Regions from separate parts of the Streptomyces sp. NPDC006261 genome, predicted to be linked through region 4. Evidence: riboswitches for the same ligand, from Rfam matches in the RefSeq annotation. Region 4 holds a riboswitch; each other region holds the start of a gene.

Region 1 (7,135 bases), on a different contig from region 4:
GGCAACATGGCGATCGTGACCATGGCCGACGGCACGGAGACCTGGTACTGCCACCTCAGCAGCACCAAGATCCGCTCCGGCCCGGTGAAGGCCGGTGACGTCATCGCGTACGCGGGCAGCTCCGGCAACTCCACCGGCCCGCACCTGCACTTCGAGGTCCGGCCCGGCGGCGGTGCGTCGATCGACCCGCTGGTGTGGCTGCGGAGCCACGGCGTCAACCCGACCTGAGCAGACCTGCGGCGCCACAGCACGTACACACACAGCACGTACGGACACGAGAAGGGGGCGGGACGGCTTCGACGGCCGTCCCGCCCCCTTCTCCTGCTCGCCCTACAGCTTCTCGGTCCTACAGCTTCTCGACCGGCGCGTACCGCAGGAGCAGCTTCTTCGGGCGCTCGCCGCCGAAGTCCACCGTCGCCTTCGCCTGGTCGCCGAACCCCTCGACGGCCGTCACCGTGCCCAGCCCGAACTGGTCGTGCGTGACCCGGTCCCCGACCACCAGCGTGACCGTCGCCTTCTCCGTGCCGCGCCGGGTCGCGAAGCCCGAAGGGCCGGAGCGGGCGCGCGAGGAGGAGAGCGAGGACGTGATGCCCGAGGTGGGGCCTGCCGGGGCGGCCATCGGGCCCTTGCGCTTCCACTCCAGGTGAGCGTCCGGGATCTCCTCCAGGAACCGCGAGGGCGGATTGTACGAGGGCTGGCCCCAGGCGCTGCGCATGGCGGCCCGGGTCAGGTAGAGCCGCTCGCGGGCACGGGTGATGCCGACGTACGCCAGGCGCCGCTCCTCCTCCAGCTCCTTGGTCTGGCCGAGGGCCCGCATGTGCGGGAAGACGCCGTCCTCCATGCCGGTGAGGAAGACGACCGGGAACTCCAGACCCTTCGCCGTGTGCAGGGTCATCAGCGTGATGACGCCGGAGCCGTCCTCGTCCTCGTCGGGGATCTGGTCCGAGTCGGCGACCAGCGCGACCTTCTCCAGGAACTCCGCGAGTGTGCCGGTGCCCTCCTCGTCCCCGCGCTCCTGCTCGAACTCGAGGGCGACGGCCGCGAGTTCCTGGAGGTTCTCGACACGGGTCTCGTCCTGCGGGTCGGTGGAGGCCTGGAGCTCGGCGAGATAGCCCGTTCGCTCCAGGACGGCTTCCAGCACGACGGCGGGTCCGGCTCCGGACTCGACGATCGTACGGAGCTCCTCCATCAGCGTGTTGAAGCGCTTGACGGCGTTGGACGAGCGCGCCGCCATGCCGTACGCCTCGTCGACGCGGCGCAGCGCCTGCGGGAAGGAGATCTTCTCGCGCATCGACAGGGCGTCGATCATGGCCTCGGCACGGTCGCCGATGCCGCGCTTGGGAACGTTGAGGATGCGGCGCAGCGGGACGGTGTCCTCGGGGTTGGCGAGGACGCGGAGGTAGGCCAGGACGTCCCGGACCTCCTTGCGCTCGTAGAAGCGCACGCCGCCGACGACCTTGTAGGGCAGGCCGACGCGGATGAAGATCTCTTCGAAGACACGGGACTGGGCGTTGGTCCGGTAGAAGATGGCGACGTCGCCCGCCTTGGCGTCGCCCGCGTCGGTGAGCCGGTCGATCTCGTCGGCGACGAACTGCGCCTCGTCGTGCTCGGTGTCGGCCACATAACCGGTGATGCGGGCGCCGCTGCCGGCGTTGGTCCACAGGTTCTTGGGGCGGCGGCTCTCGTTGCGCTCGATGACCGCGTTGGCGGCGGAGAGGATCGTCTGCGTGGAGCGGTAGTTCTGCTCCAGGAGGATCGTCTTCGCGTCGGGATAGTCCTCCTCGAACTGGAGGATGTTGCGGATGGTCGCGCCCCGGAAGGCATAGATCGACTGGTCCGCGTCACCGACGACGCACAGCTCGGCGGGGGCGTCGGCGGCCTCTCCGGCCGGGCCGACGAGCTCCCGTACCAGCGTGTACTGGGCGTGGTTGGTGTCCTGGTACTCGTCGACCAGGACGTGGCGGAAGCGGCGGCGGTAGTGCTCGGCGACGTCCGGGAAGGCCTGGAGGAGGTGGACCGTCGTCATGATGATGTCGTCGAAGTCCAGGGCGTTGGCCTCGCGCAGGCGGGCCTGGTAGAGCGCGTACGCCTGGGCCAGGGTCTTCTCGAAACCGTCCACTGCCTGTCCGGCGAAGGTCTCCTCGTCGATGAGCTCGTTCTTGAGGTTGGAGACCTTGGCGGTGAAGGACTTCGGCGGGAAGCGCTTGGGGTCCAGGTCGAGATCGCGGCAGACCAGGGCCATCAGGCGCTTGGAGTCGGCGGCGTCGTAGATCGAGAACGACGAGGTGAAGCCGAGCTTCTTCGACTCGCGGCGCAGGATCCGGACGCACGCGCTGTGGAAGGTCATGACCCACATGGCGTTGGCGCGCGGGCCCACCAGCTGCTCGACGCGCTCCTTCATCTCGCCCGCGGCCTTGTTGGTGAAGGTGATCGCGAGGATCTGCCCCGGGTGCACCCCGCGCTCGGCCAGCAGGTGGGCGATGCGGTGGGTGAGCACCCGGGTCTTTCCCGAGCCGGCTCCGGCGACGATGAGCAGCGGGGACCCGGCGTGCACGACGGCGGCGCGCTGCTCGGTGTTCAGCCCGCCGAGCAGCGCCGCGGCGTCGATGACGGGGCGCGGGTGGCCGTCCCGGTAATACCCGTCCCGGGGCGGCGGGGGCGCGTCGAAGACGCCCTCGAAGAGTCCCTCCGGCACCGCGTCGGGTGCGTGGTCCTCGGGGGGCGGCGGCGGGCCGTCCTCCGTGGGCTGGAGGCCGGTCAGGAAACTGTCGTCAAAGAGGCTGCTCATCGCCTACCGAGTCTAGGCGGCCGCACCGACAACCTTCCGCCGAAGCCGGGAAGCGGTCGGAAGCAGCCGCCCGCACCCCCACGTCACCCGTACGCACGGAGAGCGGACGTCGACGTTCCGTGAAGGAGTGCCCGGTCGGAGGGGGTGCGGGGCCTCCGATCCGAAGAGGTCACGAAAATGTATCGGGCATATCGCTCATCCTCCTTCCCAGCGGAGCCACCGGTTGGCTAGCGTGCTCGGTCAGGTGATCCGTAATCTCCCTGAGACGAACCGCGTCTCACGGTCACCTCTGCCGAATCCGTCCTGCCGTCCCAGCAGTTCGGAACCGGGGACCCACACGCACAACCGGGGTGAATCGGTCCGTACCCTCGCATCCGGACCGTAGGACAGCCTTCCGTTCCGTCCGAACCCGACAGCTAACCCGGTAGGCGGTCCACGGAAGGAGATGCCGGTCTTGGCATCGCATCGCAAGCCGCGCACGAAGGTGCGCACCACCACCCCCGCCGTCGGGTTCACGACGGCCGCGCTGGCGTCTGTGACACTGCTCTCCACGCAGAGCGCGACCGCTGCCCCCGCCGAGCCGAAGCCGGCCATCGAGGACGTCCAGAAGAAGGTCGACGAGCTCTACCGGCAGGCGGGCAGCGCGACGCAGCAGTACAACCGCGCGAGGACCGCCTCCACGGCCCAGCGCACCAAGGTCGACACGCTGCTCTCCGACGTGGCGAAGCGGACCGAGAAGATCAACGAGGCGCGCCGGGAGCTGGGGTCCTACGCGGCCGCGCAGTACCGCACCGGCGGCATCACGCCCACCGCGACCTTCTTCCTGGCGGACGACCCGCAGGCGTACTTCGACCAGAGCCGGCTGATGAGCCGGTCGACGGAGCGGCAGCAGAAGGCCGTCGACGACTTCCGTACGCAGCAGGCCGCGGCGTCGAAGAAGCGCGCGGAGGCCGTGAAGAGCCTGGAGTCTCTCACGGAGACGCAGACCGCGCTGCGCTCCAGCAAGCAGAAGGTGCAGAACAAGCTCACGGAGGCCCGGACGCTGCTGTCGAGGCTGACCGCCGAGGAGAAGGCACGGCTGGCGGAGCTGGAGCGCAAGAAGGAGGCCGAGGCCAAGGAGAAGGCGCAGAAGCTGGCCCGCCGCCAGGCCGCCGAGGCCAAGGAGCGCGAGGAAGCGGAGAAGAAGGCGCGCGAGGAGGCCGCGAACGAGGAGGCCGCGAACGAGTCCGGCGGAGACAGCGGCTCCGGCAGCGGTACGGGGACGGGGACGAGCCCGGGATCCGGCAGCGGTACGGGAACGGGAGCCGGGGCGGACGGCAGTTACGCCGCGAAGGCCCAGAAGGTGCTGGACTTCGCCCGCGCCCAGATCGGGAAGCCGTACGTGTGGGGGGCCTCGGGCCCGGCCTCGTACGACTGCTCGGGGCTGACCCAGGCGGCCTGGCGGGAGGCCGGCGTGACACTGCCCCGGACCACCTGGGACCAGGTGAAGGCGGGCACCCGGGTCGCCACGTCCGACCTGCAGCCCGGTGACCTGGTCTTCTTCTACGACGACATCAGCCACGTCGGCATCTACAAGGGCGACGGGATGATGATCCACGCCCCGAAGCCGGGGGCGAACGTCCGCGAGGAGTCGATCTACTCCATGCCGATCTACGGCAGCGTGCGCCCGGCGTAGTGCCGGGGGCGGGGGTGGCCGCCTGACCGGCGGCCGCCCCCGAGAGAGTCTCAGGTCCAGAGCGTGGCGATGAAGATGTTGGCGGCCGTCAGCCCGCCGACCGCCGCGAACGCGCCCTTCTCGACCTTCTCCTCGTCCCGCTTGACGTAGACGAGCGCGAGGATGACGACGAGGAGCGCCAGCTTCACGCCGATCTTGACGTTGTTCACGGTCTGGTCGTCGGCCTGGTTGAGCCCGACCAGGGCGACGCCGGTGACCAGCATGGTCAGCGCGCCGTGCAGCATGGCGGGAACGAAGCGGGCGGTGCCCGCGCCCATGGCCTTCATCTGCGTCAGGAAGCCGCCCAGCAGGGAGGCGATGCCGATAATGTGCAGGGCGACGAAGACGCCGATGAGTGCGTTCATGGTCCCGGAGCCTAGCCATGGCCAAAGCGTGGCCACTCAGTGAGGTAAGCCTTTCTCGGGCCCTTCGCCGGAACTGTGCGCCACGCGCTCGAACCTGCCGGAATGATCAGTTCCGGCTCCGCATCGCCGGTCATCCGGCGGTGGTGAAGCGTCACATCCGGGCAATAGCTGTCATGGCGAACCTTTTCCGTGCGCCCGGATTAGCGTCCCTGGCGGACCTGTCGGTATCCCCCGGCGGGCAGCCGACAGGAAGGATGCCGCCCCCGTGGCCGCGCACCGGAAATCCGCTCACCGGAAACCCAAGCAGCGCCCGTTCACCGGCCCTGCTGCCCGCACCGCCGCCACCCTGGCGCTCGCCGGGGCCGCCACCGCCACCTCGGCCACCGGCGCCGGGGCCGCACCCGCCGAGCCCGCTCCCACCGCCGCCCAGGTCCGGGCGAAGGTCGACCGGCTCTACCACGACGCCGAGGTCGCCACCGAGAAGTACAACGGGGCGAAGGAGAAGGAGGCCGCCGCCACCAAGGCCGTCGACACCCTGGCGGACGAGGCGGCCCGCCGTACCGACCGCCTCAACACCGCCCGCCACACGCTCGGGTCGATGGCCACTGCGCAGTACCGCACCGGCGCCCTCGACCCCGCCGTACAACTGGCGCTCTCCTCGGACCCCGACAGCTACCTGGAGCGCGCCGCGCACCTCGACCGGGCGGGCGACCGGCAGGCGAGCCTGCTCAGCTCGATCCGGCGCCAGCTCTCGGGCATCGCCCGGGTCAAGGCCCGCGCCGACCGGGAGACCGAGGCGCTCGCCGCCCGCCGCGCCGAGCTGGACAAGCACCGCACCGCGATCCGCACCAAGCTGACTGATGCCCGGGGGCTCCTGGCCACCCTCACCGCCGCCGAGCGCGCCGCGTACGAACGCTCGGCCGACGCCGGCCACGGCGGCGGCCCCGCCGACCGCTCCGCCGCCCACGCCGACCGCTCCACCCCCCGAGCCTCGGTCGCCGCCCCCGACTCCCGGGCGGCACGGGCCGTCGCCTTCGCCCATGGGGCGATCGGCAAGCCGTACGTCTGGGGCGCGACCGGCCCCAACGCCTTCGACTGCTCCGGGCTGACCCAGGCGGCCTGGCAGGCGGCGGGCGTCAGCCTGCCCCGCACCACCTACACCCAGATCAACGCCGGCCAGCGGGTCTCCCGCTCCGAACTGGCCCCCGGTGACCTGGTGTTCTTCTACTCGGGCATCAGCCACGTCGGCCTCTACATCGGCGGCGGCCAGATGATCCACGCCCCGCGTCCGGGAGCCCCGGTCCGGATCGCGCCCATCAGCCAAATGCCTTTCGCCGGAGCGGCCCGGGTGGCATAGTCCCCGGCGCCGACCTCTCTCCCGCCGAAGGAACTCCCCGTATGACGATGGCGAACGCCGTCCAGGAGTACGCCCGCACGCTCACGCTGCGCTCCCCCACCCACTACCGGGTGGGCCCGTTCACCGTCCGGCACAACCCGGGCTGGGAGCTGAAGTACGCCAAGGTCTCCGCACTCGCGGTCCTCGACGGCGCACCGGCCGGCGTGGGCGGCTGCTCGGTCGCGATCGAGGGCCTCAGCGAACTGGCCGGCCTCGCCGTCGCGGCCCCCTTCCGCCGCCGGGGCGTCGGCGCCGCGCTCACCGCCTGGCTGACGGAACGGGCCTTCACCCAGGGCTGCCGGACGGTCTGGCTGGAGCCCGGAGACGCCGACGTCGAACGGATCTACGCGAGCATCGGCTACCGCCGGATCGGCGAGAAGGTCAACATCTCGCTGGAGCGGGAGTAGGAGTAGGAGTAGGAGCCGGGCCTGAAGCCGGAGCCGGGCCTGAAGCCGGAGCCGGAGCGCGACTGAGCGACGCCCAGCACGCCCAGCCCACCCGGCCCACCCGGCCCGATCGGCTCAGACCAGCCGTCGCGCTGTCGCCCACCGCGTCAGCTCGTGCCGGTTGGAGAGCTGAAGCTTCCTGAGCACCGCCGAGACGTGCGACTCCACCGTCTTCACCGAGATGAACAGCTGCTTCGCGATCTCCTTGTACGCATATCCCCGGGCGATCAGCCGCAGCACCTCGCGCTCGCGCTGGGTGAGACGGTCCATGTCCTCGTCGACCGGCGGGGCGTCAGTGGAGGCGAAGGCGTCCAGGACGAAGCCGGCCAGGCGCGGGGAGAAGACAGCGTCGCCCTCCTGGACCCGGAAGATGGAGTCGACCAGGTCGGTGCCGGTGATCGTCTTGGTGACATAGCCACGGGCGCC
Region 2 (7,135 bases), on a different contig from region 4:
CGGGGCAGTGTGAGGACCACCCCGGCCAGGCGTGCCGGAGGGGAGGGAGGCCGGGCACAGCATTGCGCACCGCATGAGAGACTGGTCTAGACAACCGTTGATATGTGAAGGGCAGAACCATGGCTGAGCGCCGCGTAAACGTCGGTTGGGCCGAGGGCCTGCACGCCCGCCCCGCTTCCATCTTCGTCCGTGCCGCCACGGCTTCCGGCGTCCCCGTGACGATCGCCAAGGCCGACGGCAACCCGGTCAACGCCGCCTCCATGCTCGCGGTGCTGGGTCTGGGTGCGCAGGGTGGCGAGGAGATCGTGCTCGCGTCCGACGCGGACGACGCCGAGGCCGCCCTGGACCGTCTGGCGAAGCTGGTCGCCGAGGGACTCGAAGAGCTTCCCGAGACCGTCTGAGGAACCCGAGACCGCACAACGGCGACGGACCCTGAGCCGTGGTTCCCCGAGGGGGGCCACGGCTCTTTCGTTATTTCTGACGCCGATGCGTCGCCCCCTCAGAGCTTGGCTCACTCAGGGCCTTATTCAGGCAGCATGGATAAAGCCCTCGGCAATTACTTCTCTTTGTATACGGTGCCCTTGTTAATGACGGGCACCCGCGATGTTTACGCCGTGTTGCGAAGAACTCACCCGGGGCGGCGGCGCCGCTCGCCGGCCGGGGCGGTCCGGGCGGCGCAGCCGGTGTGCCCCGGCGGCTCGTTCCGCATGCTGGGCGGTCAGCACCCTGGCCCGTTCCGTGTCGCCGCGCGCCACCGCGTCCACGATGGCCCCGTGCTCGGCCCAGGAGTCGACCGGGCGGGCCGGCTGCTCGACAGCGTACATCCAGGCGATCTTGTGTCGGAGCTGGGTGAGCAGGGCGATGAGACCGGGGCTGCCGGAGGCCTGGGCGAGGGTCTCGTGGAACCAGCCGCCCAGCGACCGCAGATCCTCCCCTTCGCCCCGGCGGGCCCGCTCCTGGCCCAGTCTGACCAGGCCGCGGAGCACCTTCAGGTGGGCCTCCGTGCGGCGCTGGGCGGCCCGGGCCGCACCGAGCGGCTCCAGGAGCATCCGCACCTCCAGCAGGTCGGCGGCCTCCCGCTCGGTGGGCTCGGCGACACAGGCCCCGGCGTGCCTGCGGGTGACGACGAAGCCCTCGGACTCCAGGGTGCGCAGCGCCTCGCGCACCGGGACGCGGGAGACCCCGTACCGGCGCGCCAGCAGCTCTTCGGTGAGGCGGCTGCCGCGCTCGTAGACACCGGAGACGATGTCGTCACGGATTGCCGTGCATACCGAGTGCGCGGGAACGCGCATGTCCGAACCTCCGCCTTGATCCCCGCGAAACGCGGCCGGCCGACGCCTGTTCCGTGACTCTATTGCAGTCTGCCGCAATTTCCGATGGCAGGCCGGAGTTGCTGGATATCTTCTGGCCAGGGCCGGGGCGGGAGCGACTCGGTACTGGGCTTTCCCCGGCGCATACCGAAGGCCCCGGCGGCAAACCGGGGCCTTCGGAAGTCGGGCGTCGCGCGAGGTGGGGTCAGAGGCTCAGACCGTGCGAGCGCAGGTAGCCGACCGGGTCCATGTCCGAGCCGTACTCCGGGGTGGTCCGGGCCTCGAAGTGGAGGTGCGGGCCGGTGGAGTTGCCGGTGGAGCCGGAAAGGCCGATCTGCTGGCCGGAGGTGACGCTCTGGCCGACGGAGACGCCGATCGAAGAGAGGTGGCCGTACTGGGTGTAGGTGCCGTCCGTCATCCGGAGCACGATGTTGTTGCCGTACGCGCCGCCCCAGCCTGCCTCGACGACCGTACCGGCGCCGACCGCGACGACGGAGCTGCCGGAGGCTGCGCGGAAGTCCACGCCGGAGTGGCTGCCGGAGGACCAGAGCGCGCCACCCGACTTGTAGCCGGTGGTGACGTACGAGCCGGCGACCGGGAGGTGGAAGGCGTTGAGGCGGGCGCGCTCGGCGGCGCGGGCGGCCCGGGCCTTCTCCTCGCGCACCTCCTTGGCGCGGGCGTCGGCCTTGCGCTGGGCCTCGGCCTTCGCCTTGGCCTTCGCGGCCTTGGCCTTGGCTTCGGCGGCCGCCTTGGCCTTCGCCTTGGCGATGGCTTCGGCCTGCTGGTGCTGCGCCCGGGCCTGGGCGTCGATCTGCTCGGCGAGCGTGGCGTCGAGGGCGACGGCCTGCGTGAGTCCAGTCTCGACGGTCTTGGGGGCCTCGGAGTCCGCTGCGACGGCCGGGGAGGCCAGGGAGCCGAGGACTCCGGTGGTGGCCAGGGCCGCGACGCCGGCGACCTGGGCGCTGCGGCGCGTCAGGCGGCTCGGGGCACGGTGCTTCCCGGTGGCACGGGTGAACGCCATGGAGGGGCTGATCCTTTCCTTCCTTCTCGCCTACCGGGTTAGCTGACGGGTTCGGAGCAGGAAGGTCTCCTACGGAGCTCCGCGCCGGGTCACGGCACGGGGATCCGATTCACCCCAGGGACTGCGTGGGTCCCCGGCTCCCCAGGCTCGCGCCTGACGGGGACTCGGCGATGGCTGCCCGGCGCCGCGGATGCGGCATACGGGTTACGGACAGCTGGGCCGACGCTAGGCGGGGCGGCTTCCCGCCACCAAACGGACAGGGCGATTTGTCGCGCATCCCACAGGGCATATATGCGCTCTCTCCAATGAATGGAATGAATAGCCCTTAACGGACAAATGCGAGGACCCCGGCGGATCGCACTCCGCCGGGGTCCTCTTCGTCCTGTTGTGTACCGACGACGCGTCAGCCGCTGACGACGGTCACCTCGCCGATGCCGAGCGCCTTCACCGGCTCCGCGATCTGGGCCGCGTCCCCCACCAGGACCGTGACCAGCCGGTCCACCGGGAAGGCACTGACCACGGCCGCGGTCGCCTCCACGGTGCCCGTCTCGGCGAGGCGGGCGTACAGCTGGGCCTGGTAGTCGTCGGGCAGGTGCTGCTCGACCTGGTCGGCCAGCGTGCTCGCGACCGAGGCGGCCGTCTCGAACTTCAGCGGGGCGACGCCCACCAGGTTCTGCACGGCCGTCTCGCGCTCGGCGTCGGTCAGCCCCTCGGCCGCCAGCGTCCGCAGGACCTTCCAGAGGTCCTCCAGCGCCGGGCCGGTGGACTCGGTGTCCACCGAACCGCTGATGGCGAGCATCGCCGCGCCGCCCGAGTCGGGGCCGGTGGAGCGCAGAACCTGGGCGAAGGCGCGTACGCCGTAGGTGTAACCCTTCTCCTCGCGCAGCACCCGGTCCAGCCGGGAGGTGAGCGTGCCGCCCAGGCAGTACGCGCCGAGCACCTGGGCCGGCCAGACGCGCTCGTGCCGGTCGGCGCCGATGCGGCCGATCAGCAGCTGGGTCTGTACCGCGCCGGGGCGGTCCACGATGACCACACGGCCGGTGTCGTCGGCGGTGATCGGCGGGACCGGACGGGCCTGGCCCGCGTTGCCCGACCAGTCACCGAGGGTGTCGGCGAGCAGGGCGTCCAGGTCGATGCCGGTGAGGTCGCCGACGATCACGGCCGTCGCGGTGGCGGGGCGGATGTGGGCGTCGAAGAAGGCGCGCACGGCGGCGGCGTCGATCCGCCGCACCGTCTCCTCGGTGCCCAGACGCGGGCGGGACATCCGGGCGGTGGCCGGAAAGAGCTCCTTGGAGAGCTGCTTGGCGGCGCGCCGGGACGGGTTGGCCTGCTCGTGCGGGATCTCGTCGAGGCGGTTGCCGACGAGCCGCTCGATCTCGCTCTCGGCGAAGGCCGGGGCGCGCAGAGCCTCGGCGACCAGGCCGAGCGCCTTGGCCAGCCGGGAGGCCGGGACCTCCAGGGAGACCCGGACGCCGGGGTGGTCGGCGTGCGCGTCCAGGGTGGCGCCGCACCGCTCCAGCTCGGCGGCGAACTCCTCGGCGCTGTGCTTGTCGGTGCCCTCGGAGAGCGCGCGCGACATGATCGTGGCCACGCCGTCCAGGCCCTCGGGCTCGGCGTCCAGCGGCGCGTCCAGGAAGATCTCCACCGCGACGACCTGCTGGCCGGGGCGGTGGCAGCGCAGCACGGTCAGCCCGTTGGGCAGGGCGCCGCGCTCGGGCGCGGGGAACGCCCACGGCCGGGCGGTGCCCGGGGTCGGCTGCGGGTGGTACTCCATGGCTACTCCAGTCACGGCGGCGTCGCTCACTTGTCCGCCCCCTCGGGCGCGTCGATGGCCTCGTCGGCGTCCTCGGCCGGCTCGATCGGCTCGTAGACCAGCACCGCCCGGTTGTCGGGGCGCAGAGCCGCCTGGGCCGCCTCGCGCACCTCCTCCGCGGTGATGTCCAGGACGCGTCCCACGGCACTCAGGGCGAGCTGCGGGTCGCCGAACAGGACCGCGTAACGGCACAGTTCGTCGGCGCGGCCCGCGACCGTCCCCAGACGGTCCAGCCACTCACGCTCCAACTGCGCCTGGGCCCGCTCCATTTCCTCGGGCGTGGGCCCCTCGGCGGCGAACCGGGCCAACTCCTCGTCGACCGCGGTCTCGATCTGCTCCACCTCGACACCGCCGGAGGTCTTCACGTCCAGCCAGCCCAGCGAGGGCGCCCCGGCGAGCCGCAGCAGCCCGAAGCCCGCCGCCACCGCCGTACGGTCGCGGCGGACCAGGCGGTTGTGCAGGCGGGAGGACTCGCCGCCGCCCAGCACGGTCAGCGCCAGGTCGGCCGCGTCACAGGCGCGGGTGCCGTCGTGCGGGAGCCGGTAGGCGGCCATCAGCGCTCGCGCCGGGACCTCCTCGTGGACCACTTCGCGCAGCTGCTCGCCGATGATCTCGGGCAGGGTGCCGTCGCGCGGCGGCTGCTTGCCGTCGTGGGACGGGATGGAGCCGAAATACTTCTCGACCCAGGCGAGGGTCTGCTCGGGGTCGATGTCCCCGACGATCGAGAGCACCGCGTTGTTGGGCGCGTAGTACGTACGGAAGAACGCGCGGGCGTCCTCCAGCGTGGCCGCGTCCAGGTCGGCCATGGAGCCGATCGGGGTGTGGTGGTACGGGTGGCCCTCGGGGTAGGCGAGGGCGGTGAGCTTCTCGAACGCGGTGCCGTAGGGCACGTTGTCGTAACGCTGGCGCCGTTCGTTCTTGACGACGTCGCGCTGGTTCTCCATGGACTCCTCGTCGAGGGCGGCGAGGAGGGAGCCCATACGGTCGGCTTCCAGCCAGAGAGCCAGCTCCACCTGATGGGTGGGCATGGTCTCGAAGTAGTTGGTCCGCTCGAAGCTGGTCGTCCCGTTGAGCGAGCCGCCGGCCCCCTGGACGAGCTCGAAGTGACCGTTCCCCTTGACCTGTCCCGAGCCCTGGAACATCAGGTGCTCGAAGAGGTGAGCCAGGCCGGTGCGTCCCTTGACCTCGTGGCGCGAACCGACGTCGTACCAGAGGCAGACCGCGGCGACCGGGGTCAGATGGTCCTCGGAGAGCACCACACGCAGGCCGTTGGCCAGGCGGTGCTCGGTCGCTGTCAAGCCGCCGGAGCCGGCCTGTGCTGTGGCCGTGTGACCCATGGGCATGTACGTCCCTTCGATCGCGATACTGGACTTCCTGCCAGACCTGCCACTCTAAGCAAGCGCACCGGCACCTGGCGAAGTTCCCGTTCCGCCGATGTTTCCGTCGATGGTGTCGTGGGCGCCGCGGGCCGGGCCGCCGAGGACCGCTTGGGACGGGTCGAGGTCGGCGTTGTCAGTGCGGCGGTCCACAATGGTCCGCGACAGCAGCTCGTCCTGTCAGCTCGTGTCGCCCCGAACAAGTTCAGGTTGTCCGAACAGAATCCGTGAAGGAGTCGCAGCCGCGATGGCCCGCCGTAGCACGAAGACCCCGCCGCCGGACGACTTCGAGGAGAAGATCCTCGACATCGACGTCGTCGACGAAATGCAGGGCTCCTTCCTCGAGTACGCGTACTCGGTGATCTACTCCAGGGCCCTGCCCGACGCCCGCGACGGCATGAAGCCGGTGCACCGGCGCATCGTGTCCCAGATGAACGAGATGGGGCTGCGTCCCGACCGCGGCTACGTGAAGTGCGCGCGCGTCGTCGGCGAGGTCATGGGCAAGCTGCACCCCCACGGTGACGCGTCGATCTACGACGCCCTGGTGCGGATGGCACAGCCCTTCTCGATGCGGCTGCCCCTGGTCGACGGCCACGGCAACTTCGGTTCCCTCGGCAACGACGACCCGCCGGCCGCGATGCGGTACACCGAGTGCCGGATGGCCGACGCCACGTCACTGATGACCGAGGCGATCGACGAGGACACCGTCGATTTCCGGTCGAACTACGACGGCCAGGAGCGCGAGCCGGTCGTCCTGCCTGCGGCCTATCCCAACCTCCTGGTCAACGGGGTCTCGGGGATCGCAGTCGGCATGGCGACCAACATGCCCCCGCACAACCTGGGCGAGGTCATCGCCGCCGCCCGCCATCTGATCAGGCACCCGGGCGCCGACGTCGAGACGCTGATGCGTTTCGTTCCCGGCCCCGATCTGCCCACCGGCGGCCGGATCGTCGGGCTCACCGGCATCAAGGACGCGTACACGGGGGGCCGCGGCACGTTCAAGATCCGTGCCACCGTCGCCGTGGAGGACGTGACACCGCGCCGCAAGGGCCTCGTCGTCACCGAACTCCCCTTCACCGTCGGCCCGGAGAAGGTGATCGCCAAGATCAAGGACCTGGTCTCGGCGAAGAAGCTCCAGGGCATCGCCGACGTGAAGGACCTCACCGACCGGGCGCACGGCCTGCGTCTGGTCATCGAGGTGAAGAACGGCTTCGTGCCGGAAGCGGTGCTGGAGCAGCTCTACAAGCTGACGCCGATGGAGGAGTCCTTCGGCATCAACAATGTGGCGCTGGTCGACGGCCAGCCGCTCACCCTGGGCCTCAAGGAGCTGCTGGAGGTCTATCTCGACCATCGCTTCGAGGTCGTGCGCCGGCGCAGCGAGTTCCGCCGCACCAAGCGCCGCGACCGGCTGCACCTGGTCGAGGGGCTGATCGTCGCCCTCCTCGACATCGACGAGGTCATCCGGATCATCCGGGACAGCGACAACTCGGCGCAGGCGAAGGAGCGCCTGATGGCGCACTTCTCGCTGAGCGAGATCCAGACGCAGTACATCCTGGACACGCCGCTGCGCCGGCTCACCCGCTTCGACCGGATCGAGCTGGAGAGCGAGCAGGAC
Region 3 (7,135 bases), on a different contig from region 4:
ACGACTTCCTCATCCGCGAGGCCCCGCACACCGTGCATGTGCTCAACGCCCCCTCCCCCGCCGCGACGGCGTGCCTGCCGATCGGGCGGGAGGTGGCGCGACGGGCGCTGCGCCGGGCTCAGGAGACGGGGTGGAGGCCGCCCGCCGTAGAATCGGGTCATTGTGTCTGAGCAGCCTCTGAACCCCACCACCGCCGCGGCCCCCGAACCCGGGGCGGCCGACGAAGCCGCCGCGCTGCGGGCCGCCTCCTTCGAGCGCGCGCGCCGGCTGCGCCAGGAGCCCCGCTTCCCCGGCGGCCCCGCCGCCGACCCGGCCGGCTCACACCACGAGCGCCGGATCCGCAGCTTCCAGCCGCGCCGCAGCCGGGTCACCACCGGCCAGCAGGACGCCCTGGAGCGGCTGTGGCCGAAGTGGGGCCTGGACATCGACGGCAGAAGCGTCCTGGACCTCGACCAGCTCTTCGACGGCCTGCCCGTCGTCCTGGAGATCGGTTTCGGCATGGGCGAGGCCACCGCGCAGATGGCGGCCGACGACCCGGGCACCGGCATCCTCGCCGTCGACGTCCACACCCCCGGCCAGGGCAACCTGCTGGGCCTCGCGGACAAGGCGGGCTCCACCAACGTGCGGGTGGCCAACGGCGACGCGGTGATCCTGCTCCGCGAGATGCTGGCCCCCGCCTCCCTCGACGGCCTGCGGGTCTACTTCCCCGATCCGTGGCCCAAGGCCCGCCACCACAAGCGGCGGCTGATCCAGCCCGAGTTCCTGGACCTGGTGGCCCCGGTGCTGAAGCCCGGCGCGGTCATCCACTGCGCGACGGACTGGGAGCCGTACGCGGAGCAGATGCTGGAGGTGCTGACCGCGCACCCCCGCTTCGAGAACACGGCGGCGGACGGCGGATACGCGCCGCGCCCGGCGTTCCGGCCGCTGACCCGCTTCGAGGGCCAGGGCCTGGACAAGGGCCACGTCGTGCACGACCTGCTGTTCGCCCGTATCCGAGGCGCTGCCTGACGCACGCCCGACGCGCTGCGGACGCACACCTGACGCACGCCCGACGCGCTGCGGACGCACGCCTGACGCACCGCCTGGAACGGCCACTTCCTGGCCGGATGCACCGTCGCCGGGTGTCAGTGCTCCTCGTTAGGGTCGAGGGGTGTCCGACGGTTCCGTGCAGTACCAGCAGCGGCAGCCGGCGGTCCCGGTCCCCCACGAGCAGCGGTTCGAGGAGGTGCTGGGCGCCGTGCCGGAGCGCGGCCGGTGGAAGTACCGGCCGCGCCGCGTCGGCATGGTGTGGCGCAGCAAGGTGTTCCGCGCCGGGACGGTGATCGTGGCGCTCTCGCTGTGCTGGCTGGTGATCCTGGCCCTCGTCCGCCAGCAGACGGGCCCGGAGGGATTCCTGGTGGGCCTCGGCCTGGCGGTGCTTCCGGTGCCGCTCCTGCTGGCCGCCTTCCGCTGGCTGGACCGCGTCGAACCGGGCCCCTGGCGGAACCTGCTCTTCTCCTTCGCCTGGGGCGCGTGCGCCGCCGCGCTCGTCGCGATCATCGCCAACTCGTTCGCGGTGCGCTGGATAGCCACCGCGACGGCCGACCCGGCGAGCGCCGACACCCTGGGGGCGACGGTGATCGCCCCGGTCGTGGAGGAGAGCGCCAAGGCCGTCTCGGTCCTGCTGATCTTCGTCTTCCGGAGGCGGGAGTTCCGGGGCGTGGTCGACGGCGTCGTGGTAGCGGGTTTCACCGCGACCGGCTTCGCCTTCACCGAGAACATCCTCTACCTGGGCAACGCCTTCGACGAGGACCAGCAGCTGGGCAGCTCCGGGATCGCCTCGGTGACCGCCGGGACGTTCTTCGTACGGATCGTGATGTCGCCGTTCGCGCATCCGCTGTTCACCGTGCTCACCGGCCTCGGCTTCGGCTTCGCGGTCATCAGCGCCCGCCACCACCGGGTCCGCCGGATCGCGTGGCCGCTGCTCGGCCTGCTGTTCGCGATGGGCCTGCACGCCCTGTGGAACGGCTCGTCGGCCTTCGGCCCGTACGGCTTCTACGCGGTGTACGGAATGGTGATGGTCCCGGTGTTCGCGCTGGTGACCTGGCTGGCGGTCTGGTGGCGCCGGCGGGAGCTGCGGACGCTCGCCGCCGAACTCCCCGCGTACGCCACGGCCGGCTGGCTGACCCCGGCCGAACCCCTGGCACTCTCCTCGATGCGGACCCGGGGCGTGGCCCGCGACCTGGCCCGCCACTGGCACGGGAAGCAGGACCGGTCCCGGGGCCGGGCGGCCGCCCGCGCGGTCGCCGAGTACGAGTCGTTCGCGACGACCCTGGCCGGCCTGCGCCGCCGCGCCCGCCACGACGCGGTGGGCCCGGACTTCGCCGAGCGGGAGCGGGAGCTGCTGCACCACCTCTGGCAGCGCCGGGCCATCGCGGCCCCGGCTCTCACCCGCGCGGCCGACATGACCGGCAGGGGCCCGCGACCGCACCCGCGCCCGCCGATGCCCTATGGGTACGGGTACGGGCAGAGCCAGGGGTACGGGTACGCCGAGGGACACGGCCACGGGCAGGGTTACCCAACCGGGTACGGCACCCCGCCCCCGTACCAACTCCCCCACGGCCCGTACGGCACCCACCGCCGGACAGACCGGCAGCCCTGACGTCGGGGGGTGAGCGTCAGGGCTGCCGGGGTTTCGGGGACCGAGGGGCGCGTGCCCTCGTCAGTGCGGAGGCGGGTGCGGGATCCTCAGACGGAGAGGCCCTTGCTGTTCAGCCACGCCGTCGGGTCCATCGCCGAGCCGCCGGCGGTGCGGACCTCCAGGTGGAGGTGGACGCCGGTCACGTTGCCGGTGGCGCCCATGCGGCCGATGGTTTCGCCGGTGCTGACCTGCTGGCCGACCGAGACGTCGATCGAGGACTGGTGGGCGTACCAGATCTCCGTACCGTCCTCCAGCTGGAGGACCGTGCGGTAGCCGTACGAACCGGACCAGCCGGCCGCCGTGATCGTGCCGCCGTGCACGGCCTTGAGCGGCGAACCGGCCGCCCCCGCGAAGTCCAGGCCCGTGTGCTGGCCGGAGGACCACATCGCACCGGACTGACCGTAGGTCGAGGTGAGCGTGTACGAGGAGACGGGCAGGGTGTAGCTGGCGCGGAGCTTGGCGAGGCGCTCCTCCTCGGCCTTCTTCGCCGCCGCCTCCTCCGCCGCCTTCTTCTCGGCGGCGATCCGGGCCTTGACCTCGGCCTCGGCCTCGTCCTGCTGCTTCTTCGCGTCGGCGGCGGCCTTCTCGGCGGCGGCCTTCTCCTCGGCGGCCTTGGCCTCGGCGTCGGCGCTGGCCTGCTGCTGCTCGGCCTGCTGGAGGATGCGGGCGCGCAGGGCCTCGCCGGCGTCGGTGGTGCCCTGATCGGCCTCGGCGGTCGTGATGCCCGCGGAGGTGAGCGGAGCGGCGGTGACCGGTGCGGCCTCGGCCTCGTCGGACATGAAGGACCCGACGCCGGGAAGGGACTTGGCGTCGGGGAGATTGTCCGCGATGGAATCGGGAAGAGAGATGGAGACCGGCGGCTTGCTCTGCGCGGTGGCCATGCCACCCGCACCGACGGCCGCTATGACGCCGACTCCGAGGACGGTGGAGCTACGGGCGAGACCCCGCTGCTTGGCCACGCGGTGCTTGCCGCGCACGGGACGGATGGACTCCGCGGTGGGATTCCACTCCTCCCACGTCCGCTCCGGACCACCGAGGCCATCGGCAGTGAAGGGTGACGGGGCCTCAGGGGCAGGCTTGTTGGACGCCACGTGGGCGCACTCCTTTCCTTCCTTCTCGCCTACCGGGTTAGCTGACGGGTTCGGAGCAGGAAGGTCTCCTACGGGCCCCTCCGTCTCTCACGAGACACAGGCGTCCGATTCACCCCATGTAGGTGGTTCCCCGGTTCCCTTGCGGGATTCGGCGCTCGCGCACGGCGCCGTCTCTGACGACGGCTGGGACGACCGCGCTGCGTTATCGAACGTTAATAGACAGACGGGCCCGATTCCAAGCTGTTCTTGTTGATCATTAACGGCTTCGACGGGGACTTACCGCACACAAGCGGTCTGAATCGGCCGACTTGACGACCGCTCACCCACACCTCTTTTTCTGATGGTGTGTCAACTGTTATGCGGAGCGGTGCTTATCGATTACGCACCGTGTCACCGCCCCGGCCGACAATCTTCACCGTCGTCCGCCGCGGCGGCTGCCCCTCCGCCGGCCGGCTGACGGCGAGCAGCGCCATGTCGTCCGTCGACCGGCCGCCGGTGTGCAGCCGTACGTCGTCGGTGAGCGCCGAGAGCAGCTCCTCGGGACCGGGGAAGATCCGGCCGCGCAGCCGGGCCTCCGGGTCGTAGAACGCCCCCTTCGCGTCCCGCGCCTCGGAGAGTCCGTCCGTGAAGGCGAGCAGCGTCGAACCGGCTGGGAGCTCCCACTCGTCGGACCGGTCGGGCCACACCCCGAGGTCCATCCCCAGCGGCAGCGCGGGCACGGACGGCGCAAGGACCTCCAGGGATCCGTCCGCGTGCAGCAGGACCGGCTCGGGGTGGCCGCGGTTGACCAGCCGCAGCGAGGCCGAACCCGGCGGGATCTCGGCCAGTACGGCGGTGATGAACCCCTCCATGGCGTCCAGCCCGTACCGCCGCGTCCCCTCCCGCGCGAGCGCCCGCTCCAGCCGCTGGGCCACGCCCTCCAGGGACCGCTCCTGCTCGGCGGCCTCCCGGAACGCCCCGATGATCACAGCCACCGCCTCCACGGCGTCCAGCCCCTTGCCGCGCACGTCGCCGACGACCAGGCGTACGCCGTACGGGGTGTCCGCCACCGCGAACAGGTCCCCGCCGACGAACTCGTCCGCCTGCGCCGCCTCGTACCGCGCGGCCACCTGGAGCCCGCCGATCCGCTCCGCCGGGGTGGGCAGCACGGCCCGCATGGCGGTCTCCGCGATGACCCGGGCCGAGGCCAGCTGCTCGTTGCTGCGGCGGACGACCCCGTTGATGACGAGGGCCAGGGCCGCGGCGGTGAGGACCGTGATCATCTCGATGACCGGGACGACCTGGGTGGACGTGCCGTCGGAGAGCCGCATCGCGATGACGGAGAGGAGCGAGGCCACGCCCGTACGGATCGTGCTGGCGAGCGAGAAGAAGGGGGCGGCGATCAGCGGCGCGGCCACGAACAGGGGGACGGCGGTGAAGTTGGGCGGGGCGAGCCAGTCGAAGAGGAGCCCGCCGCCGATGAGCAGCACCGGCAGCAGCCGGACGAACCGCCGGGTGCCGGCACTCCGGGCCACCACCGGCTTTCCCTTCCCGGCGGAGCCGGACTTGCCACGCCCCATGGCGCCCCCTGTGGAGCCGGACAGCCCGCGCCCCGGGACGCCGAAGCTCCCCCTCACGCGTCCGCGCCCCTTCTCCGCCATCCCCACCTGTGCACTCCTGCCCGGTCCAGCCACGGCTGCGGACGGTACCGCGCCCCGTCCAGGCTTCCCGGAGCCGCGCCGTGCGGCGACTCGTCATCGGCCAAATAGGGGGAAGCGGCCCGGAACCCAGCGCTCCGAGTGGTCAGTCGGAGAGCCGTCGTTCCGCGTAGACCGTCAATGCATCCCGTACGAAGGCGGCGGTGCCGTCCCCGTAGCGATCGTAGTTCTTTCCGAAGCGCGGATCGGCGACATACATCTCGCCGAGTCCGATGACGTACGACCGGCTCGGCTCGGCCGTCGTGGACAGCCACGCGCAGTGCCGCCGGGCGATCTCCTGCGCTGCGTCACCGTCGGCACGGGCCCCGGCCTCCCTGGCCAGCCCCCAGTCCCGCGCGATGGCTTCGTGCTCGTCCTGGAAGGCCTTCTTCTCGGCCTCCCCGAGCGAACGCCACCACCGGTCGCCCTTCTCGTACGCCTCGCGGCCCCAGCGCTCGGTCACCTCCCGCTCATGAGCGGTGTGGTCGAAACCGTCGAATACTTCGTCGGCCATGAGCTCCATCCCCTCCTGCGTCTTGTGGAGAGTGGTCCGCACCGAGGCGATCTGCCGCCCGATGCGCGCCTGTTCCTGTTCGAGCAGGCGCAGATGCGCCCGCAACGCCACGGCGGTGTCCCGCTGCCCCTCCAGCACGTCCTTGATCGCGGGCAACGAGAGCCCGAGCTCCCGCAGCAGCAGGATGCGCTGCAGCCGGACGAGGGCGTCCTGGTCGTAGTAGCGGTAGCCGTTGCTCCCGAGCCGGCTCGGGACCAGGAGACCGAGGTCTCCGTAGTGCCGGAGGGTGCGGCTCGTGGTGCCGGCCTTTCTGGCGATTTCCTGGATGGACCACTCCATGCCGGAAACGCTAGATCTTTACGCTGCGTCAAAGTCAAGCGTCTTCGGCGGGGCTCCGGCTCCCGGAAACGACTCGGGCCCGGCACGCTGTGCGTGCCGGGCCCGGATCTTCAGTAGCGGGGACAGGATTTGAACCTGCGACCTCTGGGTTATGAGCCCAGCGAGCTACCGAGCTGCTCCACCCCGCGTCGGTAAACACCACTCTACGCCATCGGAGCGGCCGCTCCGACCACTTTTCCACCGGCCCCCCGACCCGGGCCGCGCAGGTCAGTCGGTCCGGCGCTGGCAGTAGCGGGCGACGCGGGCCCGAGTCGTCGTGAGACGAGACGGGAGCGGGGGTCGTCTCCGGCGGCCGTCTGCTCGCGCACGCCGTGGCGTCGAGCATGGACGAGCCCGCGTACTTCGGCGGGGTCGTACCGGAGATCGCCGCCCGCGCCCATCTCCAGGCGTTCACCCTCGTCGTCAGGGAAACCCTCGCGCAGGCCGGGCTCGGCATGCGGGGCGATGATCGCGGCGGTCGGCGACCTCCTGGTGCGGGCGGGCGCCGACCCGGCGCAGCCGACCTGTCCATCGACCCGTCGGCACCACTGGAGTACGCCGCTCTGCACCCGGCCGCCGCGCCGACGAGGGCCGCGTGCGCTGCGCCGCCTGTCCGGCGCCGAGCTCCTCGCCGGGAATCCGTTCTTTCGCGTCTCGCCGACGAAGGGGCGCGGGGCTCCGACTTGGAAGCGGTACGCGTGCACGCCGGCGTGTGGTTGAACTTCCCGCAGGTGTTCGGCTGTGGCCGCGCACCTCTGTGAGCGCTGCTGTTGTCAGTCGAACTGCTCAACCGTGC
Region 4 (7,135 bases):
CCTGGTCAAGCAGGCCGTGGCCAACCGCTGAGACTTTGCCTCCGGGGCAAGATATTTGCCCGCGAGGAAAGTTCCTGGCCCAATGGAGACATGAACCCTCCGGACGAAGGGGCGGCCGACGAGCTCCCCGGCGTCGCACCCCGACTGCGCGACCTGCGCCGCGGCCGCGGCCTCACCCTGGAGACCGCCGCCCAGCGGGCCGGACTCTCCCCGGCCCACCTGTCCCGGCTGGAGACCGGCCGCAGGCAGCCCTCGCTGCCCATGCTGCTGGGCCTCGCCCGCATCTACGGTACGACGGTCTCCGAGCTGCTCGGCGAGAAGCCGCCCGAGCGGGAGGCGGTCGTCCGGGGCGGAGCCTTCGAGGGCGCCGAGGCCGATGGCTGGATGTACCGCCGGGCGGGCGGCTCCGGCCGCGCCATGCAGGCGCTGAGGGTCCGGGTCCCCTACGGCGCCCAGGGCGATCTGGTGCGGGTGCACCCAGGTGAGGAGTGGCTGTACGTCCTCGGCGGGCGGCTGCGGGTCGCGCTGGGGCAGACCGTGCACGATCTGGACCCGGGCGACAGCGCCCACTTCGACTCGCTCACACCGCACCGGATCGCGGCCCTGGACCGGGCAGGGGCGGAGCTGCTCTTCGTCCACTCCCTGCTGCAGAGCCCCGCGGCCGAGCTCTGCCTCGGCAACGCGCTCCACGCGCGCTGACCCCTTCGTTCCACCGGGCCGCGAGGCCGGCAGAGAGGACCGTCATGTCCGATTCCGAGCACTACGACCCGCTGGGCCCGAGGCGCCCGAAGACCACCAAGGACTCGCAGGAGCGCCGGATGCCGCGCGGTCTGGTGATCCGGCTCTTCGCCTACCTGGTGGTCGGCCATGTGATCGCGGCCTTCCTCTACCTGCTCTTCATGGTGGCGGGCGCGGAGTAAGCCGTCAGCTCCCGTCGAGCAGCCGTTCGCGGAGGCGTTCCCGGGTCTCGGGGGAGATGCCCAGCCCCTCCGCCAGGTAGCGGTCGGTCGTGCCCCACGTCTCGTCGATGGCCGCGAACGCCGCCGAGAGGTAGGAGGCCTGCGCCCCGAAGAGCGGGTTGAGGAGCTCCATCACCTCGGCGGACATCCCGGTCTCGGACATGTCCGTGCGCTTCACCTTGTACCGGCGGTGAGGATCGTTGGACTTGAGGTAGTCCGCCTCGATCGCCTCGCGCTCGACGCCGACCGCGAGCAGCGAGACCGCGATCGACAGACCCGCCCGGTCCTTGCCGGCCGCGCAGTGCATCAGGGCCGGCACGCTGTCCTCCGCCAGCGCGTGCAGCACCCGGCTGTGCTCGGCGGTGCGGTCCACGATGATCGCGCGGTACATGTGGAGCATGCGCTCGGTGCCCTTGTCGTTCGCCAGGATCGAGCGCAGCTGCTCGATGTTCCCGTCGCGGACCAGCCGCCAGAACTCGGCTCCGTCGGCCGGGTCGGAAAGCGGAATGCTGACATTGCGGACACCGGCCAGCTCGATGTCGTACCCGTCGAGCTTGTGGTCGGCGGAGTTGCGGAAGTCGAAGATGGTGTGCAGCCCGAGCCCGCCGAGGACGAGGGCGTCCTCGGCAGTGGCGTGCGCCAGATGACCGCTGCGGTAGAGCCGACCGAAGGCGGTGCGCCGCCCGTCCGCGGTGGGAAGCCCGCCCACGTCACGGAAGTTACGGACTCCGGTCAGTGCGGTCTCGGTCGGCGGGACCTGCGGCACCTGCTGCGTCACGGTGGCTCCTGGAATCTCTGGCGTCGGCGCGGCTCTCCGGCGAGGGCGCTCCTGCGACGATACGACATCGATGCACGGGGAATTCGGTGGTCTGCTGATGGACCGTCAGGGGTGGTGTCCGTGGAGTGTCCGTATTGGTGCATTTCGCAGAACATGCCCCGCTAATGGGGGACATGGGGATCCGTAGGTGAGCGGGATCATATCCGTGACGGACCGTGGCGGCGGTGCCCGGGCGATTTCCCAGGATCCGTACGGAAAGCCAAGATCCGTAATCCACGGAGGGTGACGGGAAATCCGGAGAGAAATTGAATCGATGATTCCGATGTGCAACCGACGGCTTGTTCCCGTCGTCCTCGCTCGTTTACGGTCACCGTCAATCCGGACGGACCGCCTAATCCTGCCACCGCCCGGAATTCGCACCCACCCACTCACGTGCGGCAGGAGCGGGGGAACCAGGTAAGCCGCCGGCCCGGAGCGATCCGGACCGGCTCGGGGTGAAGTCGCCACCCGGCGGCCGGGCATCTCCAGCCCGAACCCGACAGCTCACCTCGCAGGCGCCGGAGAGGAACTTCCCCATGCCCGCAAAGGGTAAGCACCGTCGTCCCAAGTCCGGCCCGATCCACCGCGGCGTCCTCGCCGCGGGTACCGGCGGCGCCGTACTCGCCCTCCCGCTGATCGGCGCCACCGGCGCCCACGCCGCGGACAAGGCAGCCCCCGCCGTCAGGTCCGCGGCCGCCCCCGCCGCCGCGCAGACCGCACAGCAGGCCGCGCCCGCCACGGCGAAGACCGCCCCGAAGACGTACTCCGTCGTCTCCGGCGACTACCTCGCGAAGATCGCGGCCGAGCACCAGGTCAAGGGCGGCTGGCAGAAGCTGTACCAGGACAACCGCTCGACCGTCGGCGAGAACCCCGGCCTGATCTTCCCGGGCATGAAGCTGACGCTCGGCGCCAAGGCGTCCGGCTCCGCCACCCCGTCGGAGGCGAAGAAGTCCGCCCCGGCCCCGAAGGCCGCCTCCAAGGCCGCCGCCCCCAAGGCCGCCCCGAAGAAGGCTGAGCAGGCCCCGAAGGGCGACACCCTCTCGGCCGACGAGTCCGACGCCGCCGCTCCGGCCGGAACCTCCGCGCAGACCGGCTCCTCGCAGTCCACCGGCTCCGGCTGGACCGCCCCGCTGGACCACGCCAACGTCACCACCCCGTACCGGGCTTCCGGCTCCAGCTGGTCCAGCGGCTACCACACCGGCTCGGACTTCCAGGCCGCCTCCGGCACGCCCATCCGCGCCATCGGCCCGGGCACCGTGGTCTCGGCCGGCTGGAGCGGTTCGTACGGCAACGAGGTCGTCATCCAGCACGAGGACGGCATGTACTCCCAGTACGCCCACCAGTCCTCGCTGAGTGTCTCCGCCGGCCAGACCGTCACCGGCGGCCAGCAGATCGGCCTCTCCGGCTCCACCGGAAACTCCACCGGCCCGCACCTCCACTTCGAGGTCCGCACCGGTCCGGGCTACGGCTCGGACGTCGACCCGGTCGCCTACCTGCGCCAGCACGGCGTCTCCCTCTGACCCGAGGGCTACCGGAAGTGATCGAGGGGCGGTGCGCGGCGGCGCACCGCCCCTCCGCTTATTCCGGCTTTACCGAAATCTGACCGGGTGGTCTATCTCACCACCCGTCAACCCCGTATTACGGTCGCGTAGGTCACATTGAACGGTGCAGGATATGTGCTCGTGGCAGACGATTCGAGAACCAAGCAGCAGAACACCATCGGGTCGTACGCGGCGATCGGGGACAGTTTCACGGAGGGCGTCGGCGATCCCGGCCCCGACGGCACCTTCGTCGGCTGGGCGGACCGGTTCGCGGTTCTGCTCGCCGACCGGCTCCCGCCCCCCGACGCGGCGACGAACCCGGACGAGACCCGGCACGGCAATTTCCGTTACGCCAATCTCGCCGTACGCGGACGCCTCCTCGACCAGATCGTCGAGGAGCAGCTTCCCCGCGCCAAGGAACTGGCCCCCGACCTGGTCAGCTTCTGCGCGGGCGGCAACGACATCATCCGGCCCGGCACCGACCCCGACGATCTCGCCGAGCGCTTCGAGCGGGCCGTCGCGGACCTGACCCAGGCGGTCGGCACCGTCATGGTCACCACCGGCTTCGACACCCGGGGCGTTCCGGTGCTGCGCCACATGCGCGGCAAGATCGCCACGTACAACGTCCATCTCCGGGCGATCGCCGACCGCTACCACTGCCCCGTGCTCGACCTGTGGTCGCTGCGCTCGGTCCAGGACCGGCGTGCGTGGGACGCCGATCGGCTCCACCTGTCGCCCGAGGGCCACACCCGCGTCGCGCTGCGCGCCGCCCAGGTCCTCGGCCACGACGTGCCGGCCGAGCCGGACCAGCCCTGGCCGCCGCAGGCCCAGCGCAGCCCCTTCGACGAGCGGCGCGACAACATCCAGTGGGCGCGGGAGTACCTCGTGCCGTGGATCGGCCGGCGGCTGCGCGGCGAGTCGTCGGGCGACCATGTCGAGGCGAAGCGGCCGGACCTGCTGCCGCTGTAGTGGGTCAGAGCTCCAGCAGCGGGAGCGTACGCCGGGACGGGCCCGAGGTGACGGGCCCGGTCGGCGCGCACGCGCCGGACCCGGCGGGTACCCGCTCCGGGGCGCCGCCCGCGCACACGTCGTACAGCGGCGTCTCCAGGCGGACGTAGCCGATGTGGCAGTCGCACACGGCCAGCGGGCAGGCCCGCGGGCGAAGCGCCCGGCGGTAGCTGCCGTCGTCGAGATTGCCCAGCTCCGCCTTGCCGAAGTGGCGCCTTGGCGTTCGGGCTGGACGGCACCGCCTACGCCACGGTGCGCCACACCTGACGTGTCAGCCGGTCAGCGCGGCGTGGTCGAGGCCCAGCTCGCGGGCGAGCGCGTCGTCGGTCCAGCGCAGCATCGTGGACCGGGAGAGCGGACCCGCGTACGACGTCATCTGCACGGCCAGTCCGTCCAGCAGGGCGGTCAGCCGCCAGGCCGCCGACTCCGGATCCTCGCAGCGGAACTCACCGGCGGCGGCGCCCTCCGCGATGACCTCGGCCAGTTCCGCCTTCCACCGCCGGTCGAGATCGCCCGCGACCTCGCGCAGGGCGGGCTCCCGCAGGGAGGCCGCCCAGCCCTCGATCCACAGCCGCCACCCCTTGGCCTGCCCGGTCGGCGCGTACCACCGCACGGCTGCCCGCAGACGCCGTACGGCGGAGGTGCGCCGGGCCAGCAGCTTGCGCAGATGGGCGAGATCGGCCTCGGCCGCGTACCCGAAGGCGGCGGCGACCAGCTTCTCCTTGGTCGAGAAGTGGTAGAGCACCAGCGCGTTGCTCACCCCCAGAGCGGACGCCACATCGGCGATCCGCACGGAGGAGGCCCCGCGGATCTCGATCTGCTCGACCGTCGCCTTCAGCAGCTCCTCGCGCCGTTCCGCCACGTTCAACCGGACTCTTGCCACGCGACCACCCTAGTCAATGCGCCGGTCACTGCCGGTCACCGGAGATTTCGCCGCCACCGCGATGACGCGACGGCGGCACCCGGACGTGACACCTCCCGCGGGAGCCTCCGGACCGGAATCCTCGGGGGGAGAAGCACGTTGGACCGTTCATGACGTCATTCGAACCGGCTCAGGAAGCGCTGCTCCGCCTCTTCGGCGAGCACGACGGGGGAGTGCTCGTCACTCTCAAGCGGGACGGGCGCCCCCAGCTGTCCAACGTCAACCACGCCTACTACCCCGACGAGCAGGTGGTCCGGGTGTCGATCACCGAGGGCCGGGCGAAGACCCGCAACCTGCGGCGTGACCCCCGCGCGAGCTACCACGTCACCAGCGACGACCGCTGGGCCTGGACCGTCGCGGACGGTACCGCCGAGCTGACCCCGCCCGCCGCCGAACGGGACGACGCCACGGTGGAGGCCCTGATCACGCTGTACCGCGACGTCCGCGGTGAGCACCCGGACTGGGAGGACTACCGGCGGGCCATGGTCGATGACCGCCGGGTGCTGCTCACTCTGCACATCGAGCACGTCTACGGGCAGCCGCGTGGCTGAACCGTCACCGGCCGGACCGTGGCGGGGCCCCGACGGGGGTCCCGCCCGCCGCGTGCCGGGCGTCGCCGGCCGGATCCGCTGCCCCGTTCACCGTCCTCTCCTCGCCCTGTCGGGCAGTCCGACGATAATGAGACGACACCGACTCCCCCAGGAGATGTTGTGACCGGCGCCGACTACTTTGTCCCCTTCCGTACGAAACTGCGTTCGATGCGCTCCGAGTCCTTCGGGGCCGATCCCGCAGGAGCGCGGATGCAGCGCATCCTCAGCTCGCCGAACTTCGCCGACGGGGTGTTCCAGAACCCGCTGGGTGCCCGGACGAGGCCGTCCGGGTCCACGCTGGAATTCGCCAAGATCTACTTCCGGAAGGAGCAGCGGATCCGCAGGGCGCCGGCGGGCAGCGTTCCGGTCCACGCCACCACCCTCGCCGATCTGGCCGCACCGCCCGCCACGGGGTTGCGGCTGACCTGGATGGGCCACTCCAGCGTGCTCGCCGAGATCGACGGCCGCCGGGTGCTGTTCGACCCGGTCTGGGGCGAGCGGTGTTCCCCGTTCCCCTTCGCCGGACCCAAGCGGCTGCACCCCGTTCCGGTGCCGCTTGCCACGCTCGGACCCGTAGACGTGGTGGTGATCTCCCACGACCACTACGACCACCTCGACCTGCCGACGATCCGCGCGCTGGCGGCCACGGACACCGTCTTCGCCGTGCCGCTCGGGGTCGGCGCCCATCTGGAGCGCTGGGGAGTGGCCCCCGGCCGGCTGCGCGAGCTCGACTGGAACGAGACCGCGGAGGTCGACGGCATCAGCCTCACCGCCACGCCCGCGCGGCACTTCTGCGGCCGCGGCCTGCGCAACAACCAGCACACCCTGTGGGCCTCCTGGGCCGTCTCCGGCCCGGAGCACCGGATCTACCACAGCGGGGACACCGGCTACTTCCCCGGGTTCCGGGACATCGGCGCCGAGCACGGCCCCTTCGACGCCACGATGATCCAGATCGGCGCCTATTCGGAGTACTGGCCGGACATCCACATGACCCCCGCCGAGGGCATGCGCGCCCACCTGGACCTCCAGGGCGGACGCCCCCACGGGATGATGCTGCCGATCCACTGGGGGACCTTCAACCTCGCACCGCACGCCTGGGCCGAGCCCGCCGAGTGGACGAAGGACGCCGCCGAGGAGGCCGAGCAGGCGGCGGCGTTCCCCCGGCCGGGCGAACCCTTCGAACCCGCCGGAACCCTCCCGGTGGACCCGTGGTGGCGAGCCGTCTCCGCACCGATAACGGCCCCGCAGTGGCGAACGGCGACACCGGACGCGGTCCCGGGCGGTGCACCGGTCGCGCG

The links. A riboswitch is a leader RNA that binds a small molecule or an ion and turns the genes downstream of it on or off. The one in region 4 is predicted to bind cyclic di-AMP.
Region 1: linked by a shared signal. The riboswitch ahead of ABZ154_RS21500 (NlpC/P60 family protein) and the one ahead of ABZ154_RS29370 (LysM peptidoglycan-binding domain-containing M23 family metallopeptidase) in region 4 are both predicted to bind cyclic di-AMP.
Region 2: linked by a shared signal. The riboswitch ahead of ABZ154_RS01750 (M23 family metallopeptidase) and the one ahead of ABZ154_RS29370 (LysM peptidoglycan-binding domain-containing M23 family metallopeptidase) in region 4 are both predicted to bind cyclic di-AMP.
Region 3: linked by a shared signal. The riboswitch ahead of ABZ154_RS28800 (M23 family metallopeptidase) and the one ahead of ABZ154_RS29370 (LysM peptidoglycan-binding domain-containing M23 family metallopeptidase) in region 4 are both predicted to bind cyclic di-AMP.

What each region holds. Positions count from the first base shown of each region.
Region 1 is NZ_JBEXSI010000032.1:28,011-35,145, reverse strand. It holds gene ABZ154_RS21510 (peptidoglycan DD-metalloendopeptidase family protein) at 1-228, shown strand, start outside; gene pcrA (DNA helicase PcrA) at 347-2,788, opposite strand; cyclic di-AMP (ydaO/yuaA leader) riboswitch at 3,069-3,235, shown strand; gene ABZ154_RS21500 (NlpC/P60 family protein) at 3,234-4,463, shown strand; gene ABZ154_RS21495 (hypothetical protein) at 4,514-4,867, opposite strand; gene ABZ154_RS21490 (C40 family peptidase) at 5,133-6,224, shown strand; gene ABZ154_RS21485 (GNAT family N-acetyltransferase) at 6,266-6,670, shown strand; gene ABZ154_RS21480 (response regulator transcription factor) at 6,785-7,135, opposite strand, start outside.
Region 2 is NZ_JBEXSI010000002.1:107,704-114,838, reverse strand. It holds gene ABZ154_RS01760 (HPr family phosphocarrier protein) at 120-401, shown strand; gene ABZ154_RS01755 (GntR family transcriptional regulator) at 585-1,292, opposite strand; gene ABZ154_RS01750 (M23 family metallopeptidase) at 1,516-2,331, opposite strand; cyclic di-AMP (ydaO/yuaA leader) riboswitch at 2,345-2,511, opposite strand; gene ABZ154_RS01745 (pitrilysin family protein) at 2,735-4,105, opposite strand; gene ABZ154_RS01740 (pitrilysin family protein) at 4,132-5,487, opposite strand; gene ABZ154_RS01735 (DNA topoisomerase IV subunit A) at 5,768-7,135, shown strand, end outside.
Region 3 is NZ_JBEXSI010000058.1:15,343-22,477, forward strand. It holds gene lhgO (L-2-hydroxyglutarate oxidase) at 1-170, shown strand, start outside; gene trmB (tRNA (guanosine(46)-N7)-methyltransferase TrmB) at 163-1,008, shown strand; gene ABZ154_RS28795 (PrsW family glutamic-type intramembrane protease) at 1,151-2,641, shown strand; gene ABZ154_RS28800 (M23 family metallopeptidase) at 2,728-3,771, opposite strand; cyclic di-AMP (ydaO/yuaA leader) riboswitch at 3,783-3,935, opposite strand; gene ABZ154_RS28805 (PP2C family protein-serine/threonine phosphatase) at 4,143-5,330, opposite strand; gene ABZ154_RS28810 (MerR family transcriptional regulator) at 5,554-6,300, opposite strand; tRNA gene ABZ154_RS28815 (tRNA-Met) at 6,415-6,488, opposite strand; partial or broken gene ABZ154_RS28820 (tRNA (adenosine(37)-N6)-threonylcarbamoyltransferase complex transferase subunit TsaD) at 6,603-6,800, shown strand.
Region 4 is NZ_JBEXSI010000061.1:27,637-34,771, forward strand. It holds gene ABZ154_RS29350 (aspartate aminotransferase family protein) at 1-31, shown strand, start outside; gene ABZ154_RS29355 (XRE family transcriptional regulator) at 91-699, shown strand; gene ABZ154_RS29360 (DUF6126 family protein) at 744-920, shown strand; gene ABZ154_RS29365 (tyrosine-protein phosphatase) at 925-1,737, opposite strand; cyclic di-AMP (ydaO/yuaA leader) riboswitch at 2,149-2,309, shown strand; gene ABZ154_RS29370 (LysM peptidoglycan-binding domain-containing M23 family metallopeptidase) at 2,313-3,296, shown strand; gene ABZ154_RS29375 (SGNH/GDSL hydrolase family protein) at 3,459-4,286, shown strand; partial or broken gene ABZ154_RS29380 (radical SAM protein) at 4,291-4,542, opposite strand; gene ABZ154_RS29385 (TetR/AcrR family transcriptional regulator) at 4,597-5,208, opposite strand; gene ABZ154_RS29390 (PPOX class F420-dependent oxidoreductase) at 5,358-5,798, shown strand; gene ABZ154_RS29395 (MBL fold metallo-hydrolase) at 5,958-7,135, shown strand, end outside.